DNA from 2 places in the Burkholderia multivorans ATCC BAA-247 genome. Region 2 is predicted to be linked to the other one. Evidence: predicted binding sites of a transcription regulator. Region 2 holds the regulator's gene; the other holds the start of a gene.
What was found. The regulator FliA, encoded in region 2, starts transcription of late flagellar genes. The targets are predictions, from matches to a motif close to CTAAAGTTTNNNNNNNNNNNGCCGNTA.

Region 1 (7,826 bases), 410 kb from region 2:
GTCAGCACCAACGGCTTCAAGGGCTCGCGCGCGGTGTTCGAGGATCTGCTGTACCAGACGATCCGCCAGCCGGGCGCGAACTCGACGCAGCAGACCGAACTGCCGTCCGGGCTGCAGCTCGGCACCGGCGTGCAGCAGGTCGCGACCGAGCGGCTCTACACGCAGGGCAGCCTCACGCAGACCGGCAACTCGAAGGACGTCGCGATCAACGGCGCGGGCTTCTTCCAGGTGCTGATGCCGGACGGCACGAACGCGTACACGCGCGACGGCTCGTTCCAGACCAACGCGCAGGGCCAGCTCGTCACGTCGAGCGGCTATCAGATCCTGCCGGCGATCACGGTGCCGCAGAACGCGACGTCGCTGACGATCGGCAAGGACGGCGTCGTGTCGGTCACGCAGCCGGGCTCGAGCAACGCGGTGCAGATCGGCTCGCTGCAGATCGCGACCTTCATCAACCCGGCCGGCCTCGAGGCGAAGGGCGAGAACCTGTTCGCGGAGACGACGTCGTCGGGCGCGCCGAACGTGTCGCAGCCGGGGCTGAACGGCGCGGGCACGCTCAATCAGGGCTACGTCGAGGCGTCGAACGTGAACGTCGTGCAGGAACTGGTGAACATGATCCAGACGCAGCGTGCGTACGAGATCAACAGCAAGGCGGTGACGACGTCCGACCAGATGCTGCAGACCGTCACGCAGATGAAGAGCTAACCGGACCGAGTCGTTGCCATGAAGCAGGTTCGCCTTCTCCCGCCCGCCGCCGTCCGCGCCGCCTGCGCGCTCGCGGCGGCGGCGCTCGCCGGTTGCGCGCAGATTCCGCGCGAGCCGATCGTCCAGCAGCCGATGACCGCGCAGCCGCCGCTCCCGGTATCGATGCAGGCGCCGGGTTCGATCTTCAATCCCGGCTACGCGGGCCGGCCGCTGTTCGAGGATCAGCGGCCGCGCAACATCGGCGACATCCTGACGATCGTGATCGCGGAGAACATCAACGCGACGAAATCGTCGGGCGCGAACACGAACCGGCAAGGCAACACCGACTTCAACGTGCCGACCGCCGGCTTCCTCGGCGGGCTGTTCAGCAAGGCGAACCTGTCGGCGGCCGGCACCAACAAGTTCGCGGCGACCGGCGGCGCGAGCGCGGCGAACACGTTCAACGGCACGATCACGGTGACCGTCACGAACGTGCTGCCGAACGGCAACCTCGTCGTCAGCGGCGAAAAGCAGATGCTGATCAACCAGGGCAACGAATTCGTGCGCTTCTCGGGCGTCGTCAATCCGAACACGATCTCCGGGTCGAACTCGGTGTACTCGACGCAGGTCGCCGACGCGCGGATCGAATACTCGGCGAAGGGCTACATCAACGAGGCCGAGACGATGGGCTGGCTGCAGCGCTTCTTCCTGAACATCGCGCCGTGGTGAAGACGATGCACGACACCGTATTGCGCCGCCTCTCGTCGCGCGTGCCGGCCGCGGCCGCCGGCCTGCTGATCGCCGTCGCAGGCGCGCTCGGCGCGCCCGCGGCGCATGCGGAGCGGCTGAAGGACCTTGCGCAGATCCAGGGCGTGCGCGACAACCCGCTGATCGGCTACGGGCTCGTCGTCGGCCTCGACGGCACCGGCGACCAGACGATGCAGACGCCGTTCACGACGCAGACGCTCGCGAACATGCTCGCGAACCTCGGCATCTCGATCAACAACGGCTCCGCGAACGGCGGCACGTCGTCGCTGAACAACATGCAACTGAAGAACGTCGCGGCCGTGATGGTGACCGCGACGCTGCCGCCGTTCGCGCGGCCGGGCGAGGCGCTCGACGTGACCGTGTCGTCGCTCGGCAACGCGAAGAGCCTGCGCGGCGGCACGCTGCTGCTCACGCCGCTGAAGGGCGCGGACGGGCAGGTGTACGCGCTCGCGCAGGGCAACATGGCGGTCGGCGGCGCCGGCGCGAGCGCGAACGGCAGCCGTGTGCAGGTGAACCAGCTCGCGGCCGGACGCATCGTCGGCGGTGCGATCGTCGAGCGCTCGGTGCCGAACGCGCTCGCGCAGATGAACGGGATGCTGCAGCTGCAGCTCAACGACATGGACTACGGCACCGCGCAGCGCATCGTCGCGGCCGTCAATTCGAGCTTCGGTCCGGGCGTCGCGACCGCGCTCGACGGGCGGACGATCCAGCTCGCCGCGCCGGCCGATCCCGCGCAGCAGGTCGCGTTCATGGCGCGGCTGCAGAACCTCGACGTGAGCCCCGACAAGGCGGCCGCGAAGGTGATCCTGAACGCGCGCACGGGCTCGATCGTGATGAACCAGATGGTCACGCTGCAAAGCTGCGCGGTCGCGCACGGCAACCTGTCGGTGGTCGTCAACACGCAGCCGGTCGTGTCGCAGCCGGGGCCGTTCTCGAACGGGCAGACGGTCGTCGCGCAGCAGTCGCAGATCCAGCTCAAGCAGGACAACGGCGCGCTGAAGATGGTGACGGCCGGCGCGAATCTCGCGGACGTCGTGAAGGCGCTGAACACGCTCGGCGCGACGCCGGCCGACCTGATGTCGATCCTGCAGGCGATGAAGGCGGCCGGTGCGCTGCGCGCGGACCTGGAGATCATCTAAATGGCGAATTTCCCCGGTACCACCGACCTCACGCAGCGCTTCGCGCTCGACGTGCAGGGCTTCGACGCGCTGCGCGCGCAGGCGAAGCAGTCGCCGCAGGGCGGCGCGAAGGCGGTCGCAGGCCAGTTCGACGCGATGTTCACGCAGATGATGCTGAAGAGCATGCGCGATGCGACGCCCGAAGGCGGGCTGTTCGACTCGCATACGTCGAAGATGTACACGTCGATGCTCGACCAGCAGCTCGCGCAGCAGATGTCGTCGCGCGGGATCGGCGTCGCCGACGCGCTGATGAAGCAGCTGATGCGCAACGCCGGGCAGGGCGCGGGCGCCGGCGCGGCGGGCGATCTCGGCGCCGGCCTCGGCGCGGTCGGCAACGAAGGCAGCCTCGCCGCGATGAGCGCGATGGCGAACGCCTATGCGAACGCGGCGGCGAACAACGGCGGCCTGTCGCGCGCGCGCGGCTATTCGGCCGGCAGCGCGCTGACGCCGCCGCTGAAGGGCGCGACCGGTGCGCCGGACGCGGACGCGTTCGTCGACCGCCTCGCCGGCCCCGCAGAGGCGGCGAGCGCGGCGACCGGCATTCCGGCGCGCTTCATCGTCGGCCAGGCGGCGCTCGAATCGGGCTGGGGCAAGCGCGAGATCCGCGCGGCCGACGGCTCGACCAGCTACAACGTGTTCGGCATCAAGGCGACGCGCGGCTGGACCGGCCGCACGGTATCGGCGCTGACGACCGAATACGTGAACGGCACGCCGCGGCGCGTCGTCGCGAAGTTCCGCGCGTACGACTCGTACGAGCACGCGATGACCGACTACGCGAACCTGCTGAAGAACAATCCGCGTTATGCGGGCGTGCTGAGCGCGAGCCGCAGCGTCGAGGGCTTTGCGCAGGGGATGCAGAAGGCCGGCTATGCGACGGACCCGAACTACGCGAAAAAGCTGATTTCGATCATGCAGCAGATCGGCTGACGAATCGCTGACGCTTTGGCCTCCGACGAACCGCGCCCGGCACCCCGCCGCGCGCGGTTTCAACGTTTGCGCAAAAAAATTCGGCAAATCGATCTAAACTTTCGGTCAGCACTGCCGCTAAGTGTGAGAGACCTGCGTCCGGGCCCCGTATTCTGGCCCGGTTTTATCGCGCACCGGTTACGCGTGCGCCCATGACAAGAAAGACCGGCTAGCCATGAATATCGAAACGTCGACGGACCCGAGCCTGGACTCGGGCCACTCCGGCCCCGACTACGCCCGCCGCAATCCGCTGGAAATCGGCGTCCAGTTGCGCAATCTCGTGAACCGCGGCGATTTCCTGACCGTCGAGTATCCGGGCGGCCAGCTCGTCACGCGCCTGCTGGAAGTCGATGTCGGCGCACGCACGTTCACGTTCGACTGGGGCGCGCTGTCCGAACAGAACGCGAGCATTCTCGGCGCGGCGCATTGCGCGTTCTCGGCCGCGCCCGAAGGCGTGCGCGTCGAATTCACGACCGGCACGCCGCGCGAGACGCGCTACGAGGGGCTGCCGGCGTTCGTCGCCGATTTCCCCGACGTGCTCGTGTGCATCCAGCGCCGCGAGTATTTCCGTGTGGACGCGCCGGTCGTCGATCCGTTCCTGTGCCGCGGCGCGCTGCCGGACGGCGAGCGCTTCCAGTTCGAGGTGCACAACCTGTCGCTCGGCGGCGTCGGGCTGCGCACGGCCGACGAACGCGTCGAGGCGCTCGCGCTCGGCACGGTGCTGCCGGACGTCGAGCTCGAGCTCACCGGGCACGGCAAGCTGTCGCTCGACCTGCAGCTCGTGTCGCAGCGCGCGACGCAACTGCCGAACGGCGCGCGCCGCTATCAGCTCGGCTTTCGCTTCCTGTCGCTGCCGGGCAGCGCCGAAAACACGCTGCAGCGGCTGATCACGCAGCTCGAGATGAAGCGCCGCTCGCTCGCGCGCGCGTGACGCGGGGAGCCGCGCGACGGCGCGCGGCAGGCTCGCCGGTGTCGCGTCGGGCAGCGCCGGCGGCCGATGCGCGACATGCGCGTCGGGCGGCCATTTTTCTCTCAATTTTTTCGATCCGCGGCCGTTATACCGGGAGTCACGCAACCCGGCGGCCGCAGCGCGGCCGGCTCATCAGGATCGCGCATGTCCAACACACTCATGAACCTCGGCGTCAGCGGCCTCAACGCCGCGCTCTGGGGCCTCACGACGACCGGTCAGAACATCAGCAACGCCGCGACGCCCGGCTATTCGGTGGAGCGGCCCGTCTACGCGGAAGCGAGCGGCCAGTACACGAGCAGCGGTTATCTGCCGCAGGGCGTGAACACCGTTACCGTGCAGCGACAGTACAGCCAGTACCTGAGCGACCAGCTGAACACCGCGCAGACGCAAAGCGGCGCGCTGTCGACCTGGTATTCGCTCGTCGCGCAGCTGAACAACTACATCGGCAGCCCGACCGCCGGCATTTCGACCGCGATCACGAACTACTTCACGGGGCTGCAGAACGTCGCGAACAACGCGGCCGACCCGACGGTGCGGCAGACGGCGATGAGCAACGCGCAGACGCTCGCCGACCAGATCACGGCCGCCGGCCAGCAGTACGACGCACTGCGCCAGAGCGTGAACACGCAGCTCACGAGCGCCGTGTCGCAGATCAACACCTACACCGCGCAGATCGCGCAGCTGAACCAGCAGATCGCCGCCGCGAGCAGCCAGGGGCAGCCGCCGAACCAGCTGATGGACCAGCGCGACCTCGCGGTGTCGAACCTGTCGAGCCTCGCGGGCGTGCAGGTCGTGCGCAACAGCGACGGCTACAGCGTCTTCCTCGCGGGCGGCCAGCCGCTCGTCGTCGCGGACAAGAGCTATCAGCTCGCGACCGTCACGTCGCCGTCCGACCCGAGCGAGCTGACCGTCGTGTCGCAGGGCATCGCCGGCGCGAATCCGCCGGGCCCGAACCAGTACCTGCCCGACACGTCGCTGTCCGGCGGCACGCTCGGCGGCCTGCTCGCGTTCCGCAGCCAGACGCTCGATCCGGCGCAGGCGAAGCTCGGCGCGATCGCGGCCAGCTTCGCCGCGCAGGTCAACGCGCAGAACGCGCTCGGCATCGATCTGTCGGGCAACGTCGGCAGCAACTTGTTCGCGGTCGGCGCGCCGACCGTCTATGCCGACACGCGCAACCAGGGCGACGCGACGCTGTCGGTGTCGTTTTCGAACGCGTCGCAGCCGACCACCGGCGACTACACGCTGTCGTTCGACGGCACGCAATATACGCTGACCGACCGCGCGACCGGCTCGGTGGTCGGCACGTCGAACACGATGCCCGGCTCGATCGGCGGGCTCGACTTCTCGGTGTCGTCCGGCACGATGCAGGCCGGCGACCAGTTCACCGTGCTGCCGACGCGCGGCGCACTCGACGGCTTCAAGCTCGCGACCTCGAACGGCTCCGCGATCGCTGCCGCGTCGCCGGTCGTCACGTGGGCCGCGTCGACCAACGCGGGCACCGCGACCATCACGCAGGGGCCGGTGGGCGCCGGCTATCAGGTGCCGGCCACGACGCTGACCTACGACGCGGCGACGAAGTCGCTGTCGGGCTTCCCGGCCGGCACGACGGTGACGATCGCCGGCACGCCGCCGCAGACGGTGACGATCGCGAGCTCGACGACGCCCGTGCCGTACGACCCGGCCGCCGGCGCGACGCTGACGATGTCGGGCACCGCACCGGGCGCGCTGAACGGCGTGACGGTGTCGCTGTCCGGCGCGCCGGCCGACGGTGATACGTTCACGATCGGTCCGTACGCGGGCGGCACGAACGACGGCACCAACGCGCTCGCGCTCTCGAAGCTCGTCACCGCGAAGTCGTTCGGCAACGGCACGGTCACGCTGACCGGTGCGTACGCGAGCTACGTGAACGACATCGGCAACGCGGCGAGCCAGCTCAAGTCGTCGAGCGCCGCGCAGACGGCGCTCGTCGGCCAGATCACGTCCGCGCAGCAGTCGGTGTCGGGCGTGAACCAGAACGAGGAAGCGGCGAACCTGATGCAGTACCAGCAGCTCTACCAGGCGAACGCGAAGGTGATCCAGACGGCGGCGACGCTGTTCCAGACCGTGCTCGGCCTGTTCAACTGATTCCGGGGATCGAAGCGATGCGGATTTCCACAGCCCAGTTCTACCAGCTGAACGTCGCGCAGATGAGCGACCAGCAGGCGCAGCTCGCGCAGCTGTATCAGCAGATTTCGAGCGGCGTGAGCCTGTCGACGGCCGCCGACAACCCGCTCGGCGCGGCGCAGGCCGTGCAGCTGTCGATGACCTCGGCGACGCTGTCGCAGTACGCGACGAACCAGAACGTCGCGCTGTCGTCGCTGCAGAAGGAGGATCAGGCGCTTACGAGCGTGAACAGCCTGCTCAACAGCATCCATTCGATCGTGATCCGGGCCGGCGACGGCGCGCTGTCGGACAGCGACCGGTCGGCGCTCGCGACGCAGCTGCAGGGCTATCGCGACCAGCTGCTGACGCTCGCGAACTCGACCGACGGCGCCGGCAACTACCTGTTCGCGGGCTACCAGTCGACGACGGCGCCGTTCGCGAACGGCACGGGCGGCGGCGTGGTCTACAGCGGCGACCGCGGCGCGCGGCAGGTGCAGATCGCCGACACGCGCACGATCGCGCAAGGCGACGACGGCGCGAGCGTGTTCCTGTCGGTGCCGATGCTCGGCAGCCAGCCGGTGCCGGCCGCCGGCGCGGCGAATCAGGGCACGGCGACGATCGGCGCGGTGACGATCACCGATCCGTCGGCCGCGACGAACACGCACACGTTCACGATCACGTTCGGCGGCACGTCGGCCGCACCGACCTACACGGTGACCGACGAGACGGCCGCGCCGCCGACGACCACGGCGCCGCAACCGTATGCCGACGGCACGGCGATCGCGCTCGGCAACGGCCTGTCGGTGCCGGTGTCGGGCACGCCGTCGCCGAACGACACGTTCTCGGTCACGCCCGCGCCGCAGGCCGGCACCGACGTGTTCGCGACGCTCGACACGATGATCGCGGCGCTGAAGGTGCCGATCGGCAGCGACACGGTCGCGGCCGCGAAGCTCGCGAACGCGATGACGACCGGCACGACGAAGCTCGACAACACGATGACGAACATCCTCACCGTGCAGGCGTCGGTCGGCGGCCGCGAGCAGGAAATCCAGGCGATGCAGGCCGTGAACCAGACGAATACGCTGCAGGTGACCAGCAACCTCGCCGATCTGACGAGC
Region 2 (7,826 bases):
ACTGACCGGCGCGGCCGCGCTGCTCGCGCCGATGGCGCTCGGCGGCTGGCTGATCTCGCCGAAAACCTTCGAGCTGAAGTTCGACCGGCTCAATCCGGTCGCGGGTCTCGGCCGCATCTTCTCGATCCAGGGGCCGATCCAGCTCGGCATGTCGATCGCGAAGACGCTCGTCGTCGGCGGCATCGGCGGCGTCGCGATCTGGCGCAGCAAGGACGAACTGCTCGGGCTCGCGACGCAGCCGCTCGATACGGCGCTCGTCGACGCGCTGCATCTGGTCGCCGTGTGCTGCGGCACGACGGTGGCCGGGATGCTGGTCGTCGCCGCGCTCGACGTCCCGTATCAACTCTGGCAGTACAACAAGAAGCTGCGCATGACGAAGGAAGAAGTGAAGCGCGAACACCGCGAGAACGAAGGCGATCCGCACGTGAAGGGGCGGATTCGCCAGCAGCAGCGCGCGATCGCGCGTCGCCGGATGATGGCGGCCGTGCCCAAGGCGGACGTCGTCGTCACGAACCCGACGCACTTCGCGGTCGCGCTGCAGTACGCGGACGGCGAGATGCGCGCGCCGAAGGTCGTCGCGAAGGGCGTGAACCTCGTCGCCGCGCGCATCCGCGAGCTCGCGGCCGAGCACAACGTGCCGCTGCTCGAAGCGCCGCCGCTCGCGCGGGCGCTCTATCACAACGTCGAACTCGAACGCGAGATTCCGGGCGCGCTGTATTCGGCCGTCGCCGAAGTGCTCGCGTGGGTCTATCAGCTCAAGCGCTTCCGCGCCGAAGGCGGCGCGTTCCCGGCCGCGCCCGTCGATCTCGACGTGCCGGCCGAGCTCGACAAGGGCGCGACGGTGTCCGCCGACGACGCGCGCGACGAGGCCGAAGACGCGCTCGGCACGCACGGAGGCGCCGCATGAGCACGCCGACCACGGGGCTCTTCGCGAAGCGCGCGAACCTGCTTGCCGGCACCAACCTGCGCGCGCTGGCCGGGCCGATCCTGATCTGCATGATCCTCGGGATGATGATCCTGCCGCTGCCGCCGCTGCTGCTGGATCTGCTGTTCACGTTCAACATCGCGCTGTCGGTGATGGTGCTGCTCGTCAGCATGTACACGATGAAGCCGCTCGACTTCGCGGCATTCCCGAGCGTGCTGCTGTTCTCGACACTGCTGCGGCTGTCGCTGAACGTCGCGTCGACGCGCGTCGTGCTGCTCGAAGGCCACACGGGCCCGGACGCGGCCGGCCAGGTGATCGAGGCTTTCGGCCACTTCCTCGTCGGCGGCAATTTCGCGGTCGGCATCGTCGTGTTCGTGATTCTGATGATCATCAACTTCATGGTGATCACGAAGGGCGCGGGGCGCATCGCCGAAGTGTCCGCGCGCTTCACGCTCGACGCGATGCCCGGCAAGCAGATGGCGATCGACGCCGATCTGAACGCGGGCCTCATCAACGAGGAGCAGGCGCGCAAGCGCCGCCAGGCCGTCGCGCAGGAGGCCGAGTTCTACGGCTCGATGGACGGCGCGTCGAAGTTCGTGCGCGGCGATGCGATCGCCGGCCTGATCATCATGGCGATCAACGTGATCGGCGGCCTGATCGTCGGGATGATCCAGCACGACATGAGCTTCGCGGCCGCGGGCAAGAACTACACGCTGCTGACGATCGGCGACGGCCTCGTCGCGCAGATTCCGTCGCTCGTGATCTCGACCGCGGCCGGCGTGATCGTGTCGCGCGTCGCGACCGACGAGGACATCGGCACGCAGATCACCGGCCAGCTGTTCACGAACCCGCGCGTGCTGACGATCACCGGCGCGATCATCGTGCTGATGGGGCTGATCCCCGGCATGCCGCACTTCGCGTTTCTCGCGCTCGGCGCCGGCGCGATCTGGCTTGCGCGCACGCAGACGAAGCGCGCGGCCGCACGCAAGGCGGCCGGCGACGTGACCGAGATCGCACCGCCCGCCGCGCTGCCGTCCGACAGCCACGAAGCGACGTGGGACGACGTGCAGCTGATCGATCCGCTCGGCCTCGAAGTCGGCTATCGGCTGATTCCGCTCGTCGATCGCAACAGCGACGGCGAGCTGCTCAAGCGGATCAAGAGCATCCGCAAGAAATTCGCGCAGGAAATCGGCTTCCTGCCGCCGGTGATCCATATCCGCGACAACCTCGAACTGCGTCCGAACGCGTACCGGATCGCGCTGAAGGGCGTCGAGATCGGCACGGGCGAAGTGTTTCCGGGCCAGTGGCTCGCGATCAATCCGGGGCAGGTGACGGCCGCGCTGCCGGGCGCCGCGACGCAGGATCCGGCGTTCGGGCTGCCCGCCGTGTGGATCGACGTCGCGATGCGCGAGCAGGCGCAGGTGTACGGCTACACGGTCGTCGATGCGAGCACCGTGGTCGCGACGCACCTGAACCATCTGGTCGTCCAGCACGCGGCCGAGCTGCTCGGCCGGCAGGAAGTGCAGGCGCTCGTCGAGCGCACCGGCAAGGACGCGCCGTCGCTCGTCGAGGATCTGGTGCCGAAGACGGTCTCGCTGACGACGCTGCAAAAGGTGCTGCAGAACCTGCTCGACGAAGGCGTGCCGATCCGCGACATGCGCACGATCCTCGAGGCCGTGTCCGAGCATGCGGGCCGCGGCGACGCATACGAGATCACGGCCGCCGTGCGCCTCGCGCTCGGCCGCGCGATCACGCAGCAGTGGTATCCGGGCACGGGCGACATGCAGGTGATGGGGCTCGACGCGAATCTCGAGCGCGTGCTGTCGCAGGCGCTCGCGACCGGCGCGAATCCGGGCCTCGAGCCCGGCCTCGCGAACACGCTTCTGACCGGCACGCAACAGGCGATGCTGCGTCAACAGAATCTCGGGCTGCCGCCCGTGCTGCTCGTGCAGCACGCGTTGCGCGCGATGCTTGCGCGCTTCCTGCGCCGCAGCCTGCCGCAATTGAAAGTGCTGTCGTATGCGGAAGTGCCGGATACACGCACGATCAAGGTTGTTAACGTCATCGGGGGTTCCGCTTGAACATTCGCAAATTCACCGGCGCGACGAGCCGCGACGCGCTTCGTCTGGTGCGCGAGGCGCTGGGCGCCGACGCCGTCGTGCTGTCGAACCGCGCGCTCGATGACGGCAGCGTCGAAATCGTCGCACTCGCCGACGCCGAACTGGCCGCGGTCGCACCGTCGGCCGCCGCTGCCGTGCGAGCGCGCCTGCCGGAATCGGCGCTGCCCGCCGCCGTGCCCGCGGCCGCCGTGCCCGGTATCGTCGCGCGGCCCGCCGCGCCCGCACGCGCGGTCGCGAATCCGTATGCGACGGACGAACACGGGCTGCCGGACGTGTTCTCGTCGGTGTTCGGCGCGAGCGCCGATACGACGCAGGCGGCCGCCGGCCCTGCCGCGCCGGCCGCGGACGAGCCGGGCGCGGTGCGCGCGAATGCCGCTGCGCCGGCGCCGGCACATGCGGCGGCGCCCGCCGCGAGCGGCGAACCGGCCGCATGGCTCGTCGAGCACGCGAAACGCCTGACGCAGCAGCGCGATGCGCTGCGCGCCCGTACGCAAACCGCGCCCGCCGCGTCGGCCGGCGCCGCACACGCGCCGCAGGACGCAGCGCCCGCGGCGTCGCCCGACTGGATGCGCGATGTCGCACGCGAGGCGGAACGGCGCGCGCCGGCCGCCGCGCGCACGACCGACGCGGCTGCCGCGAAAGCGGCCGACCGCGCGCGGCTGTCCGCCGATACGGCGGCTGCCGTCGCCGACGCGGTGAAGTCCGGCGTCGAGCGCATCGTCAACGACACGGTGATGCACGAGCTCGGCGCGCTGCGCGGGATGATGGAAGCGCAGTTCGACAACCTGATGTGGCACGACCGTCAACGCCGCAGCCCGGTGCACGGCGCACTGTCGAAGCATCTGTTCGCCGCCGGTTTTTCCGCGCAGCTCGTGCGGATGCTCGTCGATCGTCTACCGGCCGGCGACGGTGCGCAGACGTTCGACGCGGCGCTCGAATGGGCGCAGTCGGTGCTCGCCGCGAACCTGCCGGTGCTCGGCAGCGAGGACGCACTGATGGAGCGCGGCGGCGTATTCGCGCTGATGGGGCCGACCGGCGTCGGCAAGACGACCACGACCGCGAAGCTCGCCGCACGCTGCGTGATGCGCTTCGGCGCGAGCAAGGTCGCGCTGCTGACGACCGACAGCTACCGGATCGGCGGCCACGAGCAGCTGCGCATCTTCGGCAAGATCCTCGGCGTGCCGGTCCACGCCGTGAAGGACGCCGGCGATCTGTCGCTCGCGCTGTCCGAGCTGCGCAACAAGCACATCGTGCTGATCGACACGATCGGGATGAGCCAGCGCGACCGCGCGGTGTCCGACCAGATCGCGATGCTGCACGGCGCGAGCACGCCGGTGCAGCGGCTGCTGCTGCTCAACGCGACGAGCCACGGCGACACGCTCAACGAAGTCGTGCAGGCGTATCGCAGCGCCGGCGACCGCGCCGATCTCGCGGGGCCCGACCTGGCCGGGCCTGACCTGGCCGGCTGCATTCTGACGAAGCTCGACGAGGCGACGCATCTCGGCGGCGCGCTCGACACCGTGATCCGCTACAAGCTGCCCGTGCACTACGTGTCGACCGGCCAGAAGGTGCCGGAAAACCTGTACGTCGCGACCACGCGCTTCCTGCTGAAGAGCGCGTTCTGCGTGCCGCGCGACGGCTCGCCGTTCGTCCCGCAGGACGACGACATGCCGCTGCTGCTGTCCGCGCTGACCGCCCGCGCGGCCGCCGATCTGCACGAGGTGCGATTTGGATAAACGAACGATCGACCAGGCCGAAGGACTGCGGCGCCTGCTGGCCGGGCGCGGTTCGCGCATCGTCGCGGTGACGGGCGGGCCGACCGGCGTCGGCTGCACGTCGACCGTCGTGAACGTCGCTGCCGCGCTCGCGGCGCTCGGCAAGGACGTGCTCGTCGTCGACGAGCGCGCGGACGTGCATTCGGCCGCCGCGACGCTCGCCGGCGCATGGCTGCGCGACGGCGAGCGCACGCGCGTCGCCGCCGGTTTCTGGCTGTGCGCGAGCGCGCAGGCCGCGCGAGCGGGCTACGGCGATGCGCAGCTGAGCGACTTCGTCGACGGCCCGGCCGACATCGTGCTGATCGACGCGCAGCGCGGCGCCGACGGCACGCTGTCGACGCTCGCGCGCGAAGCGCACGACGTGCTGATCGTCACGCGCGTGGCCGCGCACGCGATCACCGAAGCGTACGCGTGCATGAAGCGGCTGCATTTCGCGCACGCGACCGCGCAGTTCCGCGTGCTCGTGAACCACGTCGGCAGCCATGCCGATGCGAAGACCGCGCTCGACAATCTCGCGGGCGTCGCGAGCCGCTATCTGACCGTGTCGATCGCCGATGCCGGCTGCGTGAGCGCCGATCCGCTCGTCGAGCACGCGCGTGCACTGACGCGCTCCGCGGTCGACGCGTTTCCGTCGTCGCCCGCGGCGCGCGACTACCGAAAGATCGCGGCCGACCTGCTGTACTGGCCGATGCGCCCGCGTGCGGGCACAGGTTCCGCGCGCGAGCTGCGCGCGGGCGGGCAGCCGTCGTACCGGACGGGCGCGGCGCACGCCGCATGAGCGCCACCGGAAGGAGAGAGCCATGATGTACAACGCTCAGGGAAAGATCTCGCAGGCCGACGTGCTCGCGCAGTACGCGCCGCTCGTGCGTCGTCTCGGGCTGCAGCTCGTCGCGAAGATGCCGGCGAGCGTCGATCTCGACGACCTGATCCAGGCCGGCATGATCGGGTTGATGGATGCGGCCGGCCGCTACAAGGAAGATCAGGGCGCGCAGTTCGAGACCTACGCGACGCAGCGGATCCGCGGCGCGATGCTCGACGAGCTGCGCAGCAACGACTGGCTGCCGCGCAGCCTGCGCAAGACCTCGCGCGAGGTCGAACTCGCGGTGCACCAGGTCGAGCAGCGGCTCGGCCGCGCCGCGAGCGAGGCCGAGATCGCGCAGCACCTGAACATGCCGCTCGACGAATACCAGGCGATGCTGCAGGACCTGCACGGCAGCCAGCTCATCTACTACGAGGATTTCGACCGTGCGGCCGACGACGAGCCGTTCCTCGACCGCTATCGCGTCGATCACGCCGATCCGTTGTCGGCGCTGCTCGACGAGCATCTGCGCGGCGCGCTCGTCGAGGCGATCGAGCGGCTGCCCGAGCGCGAGAAGCTGCTGATGTCGCTCTACTACGAGCGCGGACTGAATCTGCGCGAGATCGGCGCCGTGCTCGAGGTCAGCGAATCGCGCGTGTGCCAGCTGCATAGCCAGGCGGTCGCGCGATTGCGCGCGCGGCTGCGCGAGCAGGCGTGGGTCGGCGCGGAAAGCTGAAGCGCGCGCGGCCGGCGGCGCATCGCGCCGTTCGCCCGGCCGTTCCTCGATCGGACGCGGCCTGCTCAACTGCAGCATGGTGAGATTGCGCGCGTCGAGAATCGGTGCGACCGCGTCGGCAGCACGAGTCTCCCGATCGATCGGCCAGCCGATCGCGCGTGCGAGCATCGCGACCCAGAGCGCCCGCGCGCATCTCGATAAAGGGGCGCGCTTCGCTCTGCGCGCCCGTCGCGACGGCGATCGACGCGGCCGACGCAAGAAATTTCCGTCGCGATTTGCTACAATCGCAGCCGTTTTCCGAGGAGCGTTGCGACGGACCTTCTGCGTCCGCCAGGCTCGGAAGGCTTCACCAGGCAGCCGTGCGGCGACATTCGCGCCGGCCCGCCTCCTGAACGGCGCTCACGTCATCAATTTCTAGAACTTTTTTAGAAAGGAGGGCGTGATGAGCGCCGTTATCGATTCGAAAGCTTCCCAGGATTACGTCGTCGCCGACATGGCACTTGCCGGCTGGGGCCGCAAGGAGCTGAACATCGCCGAGACCGAAATGCCGGGCCTCGTGCAGATCCGCGACGAATACAAGGCGCAGCAGCCGCTGAAGGGCGCGCGCATCGCCGGCTCGCTGCACATGACGATCCAGACCGGCGTGCTGATCGAGACGCTGAAGGCGCTCGGCGCCGACGTGCGCTGGGCATCGTGCAACATCTTCTCGACGCAGGACCACGCGGCCGCCGCGATCGTCGAGGCCGGCACGCCGGTGTTCGCGTTCAAGGGCGAATCGCTCGACGAATACTGGGAGTTCTCGCACCGTATCTTCGAATGGCCGAACGGCGAATTCGCGAACATGATCCTCGACGACGGCGGCGATGCGACGCTGCTGCTGATCCTCGGCGCGAAGGCCGAGAAGGATCGCTCGGTGATCGCGAAGCCGACCAACGAGGAAGAAGTCGCGCTGTACAAGTCGATCGCGCGCCACCTCGACATCGACGCGAACTGGTACTCGAAGCGCCTCGCGCACATCAAGGGCGTGACCGAAGAAACGACGACCGGCGTGCACCGCCTGTACCAGATGGAAAAGGACGGCCGCCTGCCGTTCCCGGCGTTCAACGTGAACGATTCGGTCACGAAGTCGAAGTTCGACAACCTGTACGGCTGCCGCGAGTCGCTCGTCGACGGCATCAAGCGTGCGACCGACGTGATGATCGCGGGCAAGGTCGCGGTCGTCGCCGGCTACGGCGACGTGGGCAAGGGCTGCGCGCAGTCGCTGCGCGGCCTTGGCGCGACCGTGTGGGTTACCGAAATCGATCCGATCTGCGCGCTGCAGGCGGCGATGGAAGGCTACCGCGTCGTGACGATGGAATACGCGGCCGACAAGGCCGACATCTTCGTGACCGCGACCGGCAACTATCACGTGATCACGCACGATCACATGAAGGCGATGCGTCACAACGCGATCGTCTGCAACATCGGCCAC

Region 1: a site for FliA is predicted at 4,628-4,654, ahead of flgK (flagellar hook-associated protein FlgK). Genes of this name have one in related genera too.

What each region holds. Positions count from the first base shown of each region.
Region 1 covers NZ_CP009832.1:3,348,247-3,356,072, reverse strand. Annotated here, with positions in the region: gene flgG (flagellar basal-body rod protein FlgG) at 1-705, shown strand, start outside; gene flgH (flagellar basal body L-ring protein FlgH) at 724-1,413, shown strand; gene NP80_RS28035 (flagellar basal body P-ring protein FlgI) at 1,419-2,591, shown strand; gene flgJ (flagellar assembly peptidoglycan hydrolase FlgJ) at 2,592-3,557, shown strand; gene NP80_RS28025 (flagellar brake protein) at 3,772-4,527, shown strand; gene flgK (flagellar hook-associated protein FlgK) at 4,711-6,690, shown strand; gene flgL (flagellar hook-associated protein FlgL) at 6,708-7,826, shown strand, end outside.
Region 2 covers NZ_CP009832.1:327,326-335,151, forward strand. Annotated here, with positions in the region: gene flhB (flagellar biosynthesis protein FlhB) at 1-907, shown strand, start outside; gene flhA (flagellar biosynthesis protein FlhA) at 904-3,006, shown strand; gene flhF (flagellar biosynthesis GTPase FlhF) at 3,003-4,781, shown strand; gene NP80_RS13950 (MinD/ParA family ATP-binding protein) at 4,774-5,598, shown strand; gene NP80_RS13955 (RNA polymerase sigma factor FliA) at 5,621-6,355, shown strand; S-adenosyl-L-homocysteine riboswitch at 6,649-6,763, shown strand; gene ahcY (adenosylhomocysteinase) at 6,795-7,826, shown strand, end outside.